DNA from 2 places in the Synechococcus sp. PROS-7-1 genome. Region 1 is predicted to be linked to the other one. Evidence: predicted binding sites of a transcription regulator. Region 1 holds the regulator's gene; the other holds the start of a gene.
The links. Region 1 encodes HrcA, which represses chaperone genes, less so after heat shock. Its sites were predicted from a motif close to TTAGCACTCNNNNNNNNNGAGTGCTAA; they were not measured.
Positions count from the first base shown of each region.

Region 1 (3,412 bases):
GAGTTTGCCAAAAACGCTGCAGAAAACGTCTAGCTCCGTCGTGATCCTGACTGGATAGGGCCAGAACCCACCCCAGACCGCCCTGATCGCCAGCTTGAGAGCTGCTGTCATTCAGCACAGCAAAACTGACCTGCGGGCCAATCCAATCGGCCAGTTCGTCGTTGAAATTCAGCCCTGCCAGGGCGAACGCGCCATCACGGAGCTGACGGGTGCTTTCATTCACGGCCTGCCTCTGACGCACCGGAGCGACAGCTCGGGCATAGGCCGGGATGCGCGATGGATCCACCAGCCAATTCAAAGTGAGTTCTGCATCGCGGGGCATGAACCGTGCTGCCCGACTGAGCTCCAGCGGGCGATCAACGATCCGCAGCGGACTCTGTTTGGCCATCGCCCACCACACGCCAAGGGCCAGGGTGAGGAGCACCATGGCCGATGCGACCAGAGCGAGCAGGAACGAACGCCCCTTCATGGACAAGCGGTGAAGGACATCAGCGTCATCTTCATGCATCCAGGATGCATGGCCAGCCCAGAGCCAGACTGATTCGATGAACCAACGCATGCCTCAACCCCTGAAAGCCGCCGAGCTGGCGGCCTGGCTGGAGAGGGAGCCTGCGTTGACCCTGGTCGACGTTCGTGAGCACAGAGAGCTGACGATCGCTGCATTTCCTTACCCAGTGGAGCATTTGCCGTTAAGCGAAGCGGAGCAGTGGATCGATGCGATCGACCAGCGGCTGCCGGCGTCTCGGACCGTGGTTGTGCTTTGCCATGCAGGGGTGCGCAGCTGGAACTTCGGATGTTGGCTGCTGGAGCGCCATCCCTCGCAAGAGGTCTGGAATCTGGAGGGTGGCATTGATGCCTGGAGCCTTGCTGTGGATTCCTCCGTGCCCCGCTATTGAGCGCAATCTCTGCCCGAACAGCAGTCAGCTTCATGACGGCCGTGCTCGAATCCATCAAATCGTCCGTACGATCAAACCATCTCATTCGTTGCTGTGGAGCTCCTGCCCCGACGCCAACAGGAAGTGCTGCAGGCCACGGTCCATCACTACGTGGACACGATTGAGCCGGTGGGAAGCAAAACCCTTGTTCAGCGTTTTGGGCTCCAGGCAAGCTCCGCCACGGTGCGTTCAGCGATGGGAGCTCTTGAGCAAAAAGGACTGCTGGTTCAGCCCCATCCATCCGCCGGGCGGATTCCCAGCCCAATGGGATATCGCCACTACGTGGACTGCTTGCTGCCGAAGCCTGGAGCCGCCGTGCATCATCTCGAGCAGGAGCTCACCCAACTGAGCTTGCGCTGGGCTGCACTCGACGATCTACTGCAGCAGCTAGCACGGCGTCTCACTGACTTCACAGGGCTGATGAGCCTGATCACCCTGCCGCAACCGACAGAGCAGCGACTGCACGCGATCCGCTTGGTTCGCACAGATGAAAGGCTTTTAGTGATGCTGGTGGCTGATTCCAGCCACACCCATCACCTCAATCTGCGGTTGCCCTATGGCTGTGCCGATCAGGTAGCAGCCCTCGAACGTTGGACCGATGACCAACTGCGTCAATCCGGACAGCTTGGCTGGGAGTGCCTACCCCAGCAGCTGCAAACCTGCGGGCAAGCGCTGAGGGAAGCACTCGAGCACAAGGATCCCTTCATCAGCCCAAGCGAGCAGAGCGCCCACGTTCATGGCGTTTCCAGGTTGGTAGCGCAGCCGGAGTTCAGCGACAGCGCCAAGGTGCGCCCTCTCCTGGATCTGATGGATTGCAACCCAACCGCCTTCATCCCCAGCGATCCCTGTCGTGATGACTGGGTTTGGATCGGCGGGGAACATCCCCACTCGGCCCTGAGCGACTGTTCCGTGATCCAATCGAGCTATCGCAGCGGGCAAGGCGGTGTCGGACAAGTGGCTCTAGTGGGCCCGATGCGCATGGCTTACGCCACAGCACGTGCAGCCGTTCAATCTGTCGCGAAACACCTCAACAATCTTCTGAGCTGAGTGGGCAATCTCAGAGCTGAATCAGAGGGCGTCTCCGAGGCGTTCCGCCACTGTGTTGACGTCCTTGTCGCCGCGACCTGAGCAATTGAGAACCACCTCGGTTCCCGCCGGGAGTGTGGGACACAGGGTCTCGAGCCAGGCGAAGGCATGGGCCGTTTCCAGTGCAGGAATGATCCCTTCCAGACGACTCACAAGCTGCAAGGCATCCAGTGCCTCGGCATCAGTAACGGCACCGTATTCAGCTCGCCCGATTTCACGCAGGTAGCTGTGTTCAGGGCCGACACCTGGGTAGTCCAGCCCGGCACTGATGGAGTGGGCTTCCTGCACCTGACCGTCCTGGTCTTGCAAAAGGAGACTCATCGCCCCGTGCAGCACGCCCACCCGTCCTTCGGTGATGGTGGCGGCATGGCGTCCTGTCGCCACGCCGTCACCAGCGGCTTCCACACCAATCAAACGCACATCGGTGCATTCAACGAAGGGGTGGAACAGACCCATCGCATTCGATCCGCCGCCGACGCAGGCCATCAGAACATCAGGCAAGCGTCCGAACGCCTCCCGGCACTGCTGACGGGTTTCCTGGCCGATGACCGCATGAAAGTCACGCACCAACATTGGATAGGGGTGGGGACCCGCCACGGACCCGAGGATGTAGTGCGTGGTCTCCACATTGGTGACCCAGTCACGGATCGCTTCACTGGTGGCGTCTTTGAGAGTGGCCGTCCCTGCAGTCACGGGACGAACGGTGGCACCCAGCAGGCGCATCCGGAACACATTCAAGGCCTGACGGCGCATGTCTTCAGCGCCCATGTACACCACACACTCCAAACCGAAGCGGGCACAAACAGTGGCCGTGGCCACACCGTGCTGGCCGGCACCGGTTTCAGCGATCACCCGCTTCTTGCCCATGCGCAGAGCCAGAAGGGCCTGCCCTAACGCATTGTTGATCTTGTGAGCGCCGGTGTGATTGAGATCTTCCCGCTTCAGCCAGATGCGGGGGCCACCGTCGGCACGGCGGTAATGCTCTGTGAGCCGTTCCGCTTCGTAGAGCGGTGTGGCCCGACCGACGTAGTTCTTTAAGAGCCGATTGAGTTCCGCGGTAAACGCGGGATCTTTCCAGGCCTCAGCAGCCGCAACTTCCAGCTCGGCCAGAGCCGGCATCAGTGTTTCAGGTACGTACTGACCGCCGTAACGCCCAAAACGTCCGGCTGCCGCCGGACGCGAGCTAACGGCGAGATCAGAGGCAGAGGGGTTCGAAGGCAGGGTGCTGGTCACGAAGCAACGGACCGCGCGCGCGACCCTTGAGCGTTGACTCAGCGTAAGCAGGCGATCACGCGATGCCGTGGATCGCAGGTCTTGATCCGCAGATCTCTGAAGCCTGCGGATTGCAGGGCTGCTGCCATATCAAGGCTGAAGTACTGCTCGATGTAAGG
Region 1 covers NZ_CP047945.1:2,250,053-2,253,464, forward strand. The annotation lists gene SynPROS71_RS12285 (DUF3352 domain-containing protein) at 1-508, opposite strand, end outside; gene SynPROS71_RS12290 (rhodanese-like domain-containing protein) at 546-896, shown strand; gene hrcA (heat-inducible transcriptional repressor HrcA) at 990-1,982, shown strand; gene trpB (tryptophan synthase subunit beta) at 2,004-3,254, opposite strand; gene SynPROS71_RS12305 (class I SAM-dependent methyltransferase) at 3,293-3,412, opposite strand, start outside.

Region 2 (3,412 bases), 290 kb from region 1:
CCCGGAAGCCTCACTTGGCTTCTGCCGCGATCTTCTCGGCCTTGGCCTTGACCTGGTCGATACTGCCGACGAGGTAGAAGGCCTGCTCAGGGAGGTGGTCGAGCTCACCAGCGAGGATCTGGTTGAAGCCGGAAATGGTTTCCTCCAGCTTCACGTACACACCAGGCATGCCGGTGAAGATCTCAGCCACGAAGAACGGCTGGGAGAGGAATTTCTCAATCTTGCGCGCACGATCCACGATGCGGCGGTCATCTTCGGAGAGCTCATCGAGACCCAGGATGGCAATGATGTCCTGAAGCTCTTTGTAGCGCTGCAGTGTGGACTGCACGGCACGGGCCGTCTTGTAGTGCTCTTCGCCAACAACGGCTGGCTGAAGCATGGTGCTAGTGGAATCGAGAGGATCCACAGCGGGGTAGATGCCCTTGGAGGCCAGGCCGCGACTCAACACGGTGGTGGCATCAAGGTGAGCAAACGTGGTAGCAGGCGCCGGGTCGGTCAGGTCATCAGCAGGCACGTAGACCGCTTGAATCGACGTAATGGAGCCCTCGAGGGTGGACGTGATGCGCTCTTGAAGTTCACCCACGTCGGTGCCAAGGGTGGGCTGGTAACCAACAGCTGACGGCATGCGGCCCAACAGTGCGGACACTTCAGATCCGGCTTGAACGAAGCGGAAAATGTTGTCCACAAACAGGAGCACGTCCTGCTTGTTCACATCGCGGAAGTGCTCAGCCATGGTCAGTGCCGAGAGACCGACGCGCATCCGTGCACCGGGGGGCTCGTTCATCTGGCCGTAGCAGAGGGCCACCTTGGACTTCGACAGGTCTTCGGCATTGATCACCCCGGAGTCCTTGAATTCCTCGTAGAGATCGTTGCCTTCGCGGGTGCGCTCACCCACACCGCCAAACACAGACACACCGCCGTGCTCTTTGGCGATGTTGTTGATGAGTTCCTGGATCAGAACGGTCTTGCCCACGCCGGCACCGCCGAAGAGGCCGACCTTTCCGCCCTGGCGGTAAGGGGCCAGGAGGTCGATCACTTTGATGCCTGTTTCGAAAACCTTGGGCTTGGTTTCCAGCTCAGTGAGCTTGGGGGCTGAACGGTGGATCGGTGCCGTTGCAGAGGCGTTCACTGGGCCCTGTTCGTCAACGGGCTCGCCCAGAACGTTGAAGATGCGGCCGAGGGTGGCTTCACCCACGGGAACACTGATCGGAGCGCCTGTGTCGAGCGCTTCCATGCCGCGGACCAGGCCGTCAGTGCCGCTCATCGCCACGGCACGAACGCGATGATCACCCAGCAGCTGCTGAACTTCTGCGGTGAGGGCTACCGGCTGACCTGCCGTGTTGGTTCCCTCGATTCGAAGTGCGTTCAGAATTTTGGGCAGCTTGCCGGCGGGAAATTCCACGTCCAGAACCGGGCCAATGACTTGGCGAACAACGCCCTTGGTACCGGCGGAGGCGGGAGCAGCAGCGGCCATAGGAAAGGAGGTGTGTGAGGGACGCGACATGCGCACCCTTCTCGAGCGGCGCAACGATACCACCGCCGTGAGCGCCACCGGAGGGTTCGGTCACCCGCACGCTCAAATCATGGTCTGAGGGTGGTCGGCACGCATAGGTTGGCAGTCGGTGACCTTGAGTGCCAGCTCGGGTCGCTTTCGCGCTTCGGCGCCCTGTCCCTGCTCCCGCAAGTCCCCCATGGCAGCTGTTTCTCTCAGCGTCTCCACCGTCAAGCCCCTCGGCGATCGCGTCTTCGTCAAGGTCTCCGAATCCGAGGAGAAGACCGCTGGTGGCATCCTTCTTCCCGACACCGCCAAGGAAAAGCCCCAGGTGGGCGAGGTGGTTCAGGTCGGCCCCGGCAAGCCCAACGAAGATGGCTCCCGTCAGGCTCCAGAAGTCGGCGTCGGCGACAAAGTTCTCTACAGCAAGTACGCCGGAACCGACATCAAGCTCGGCAGTGACGAGTACGTGCTTCTGTCCGAGAAGGACATCCTCGCTGTCGTCAACTGAGACGGCACCGCTTCGGCTGAACATCACTCCACCTCCTCTGAACATCGCCTCCCATGGCTAAGCGCATTATTTACAACGAGAACGCACGCCGCGCGCTCGAGAAAGGCATCGACATCCTTGCCGAATCCGTTGCCGTCACCCTCGGCCCCAAGGGTCGCAACGTGGTGCTGGAAAAGAAGTTCGGCGCTCCTCAGATCATCAATGACGGCGTCACCATCGCCAAAGAGATCGAGCTCGAGGATCACATCGAGAACACTGGTGTTGCTCTGATCCGTCAGGCCGCCTCCAAAACCAACGATGCTGCCGGCGACGGCACCACCACCGCCACTGTCCTGGCCCACGCCATGGTCAAGGCGGGTCTGCGCAACGTGGCTGCCGGCGCCAATGCCATCACGCTGAAGAAAGGCATTGATAAGGCTTCCGATTTCCTCGTTGCCGAGATCAAGAACAAGGCCAACCCGATCAGCGACAGCAACGCCATCGCTCAGGTGGGCACGATCTCCGCTGGCAACGATGAGGAAGTGGGTCGGATGATCGCCGACGCCATGGACAAGGTCGGTAAAGAAGGAGTGATCTCCCTCGAGGAAGGCAAGTCGATGACCACCGAACTGGAGGTCACCGAAGGCATGCGTTTCGACAAGGGCTATATCTCCCCTTATTTCGCCACCGACACCGAGCGCATGGAAGCGGTGCTGGATGAGCCCTACATCCTGCTCACCGATAAGAAGATTGGTCTGGTGCAGGATCTTGTTCCCGTGCTGGAACAGATTGCCCGCACCGGCAAGCCTCTGCTGATCATTGCTGAGGACATCGAGAAGGAAGCTCTGGCCACCCTGGTGGTGAACCGTCTTCGTGGTGTGCTGAACGTGGCTGCTGTCAAGGCTCCTGGTTTCGGTGACCGCCGTAAAGCCATGCTCGAAGACATGGCTGTGCTGACCAACGGGCAGCTGATCACTGAGGACGCCGGTCTCAAGCTCGAAAACGCCAAGATCGAAATGCTGGGCACTGCCCGCCGCGTGACGATCAATAAGGACACCACCACGATCGTTGCCGAGGGCAATGAAGTGGCTGTGCAGGCGCGCTGCGAGCAGATCAAGAAGCAGATGGACGAAACCGAGTCCACCTACGACAAGGAGAAGCTGCAGGAGCGTTTGGCCAAGCTTGCTGGCGGTGTCGCTGTGGTGAAGGTGGGTGCAGCCACCGAAACCGAGATGAAGGACAAGAAGCTTCGCCTCGAGGACGCCATCAATGCCACCAAGGCGGCTGTTGAAGAGGGCATCGTTCCTGGCGGCGGCACCACCCTGGCCCATCTGGCCCCTACCCTCGAGCAGTGGGCTTCGTCCACGCTCACCGGCGAGGAACTGATCGGTGCCAACATCGTGGCCGCGGCTTTGACCGCTCCACTGATG
Region 2 covers NZ_CP047945.1:1,964,728-1,968,139, reverse strand. The annotation lists gene atpD (F0F1 ATP synthase subunit beta) at 11-1,474, opposite strand; gene groES (co-chaperone GroES) at 1,692-2,003, shown strand; gene groL (chaperonin GroEL) at 2,057-3,412, shown strand, end outside.
Region 2: groES (co-chaperone GroES) is a predicted target of HrcA. The motif match lies at 1,613-1,639, and genes of this name have one in related genera.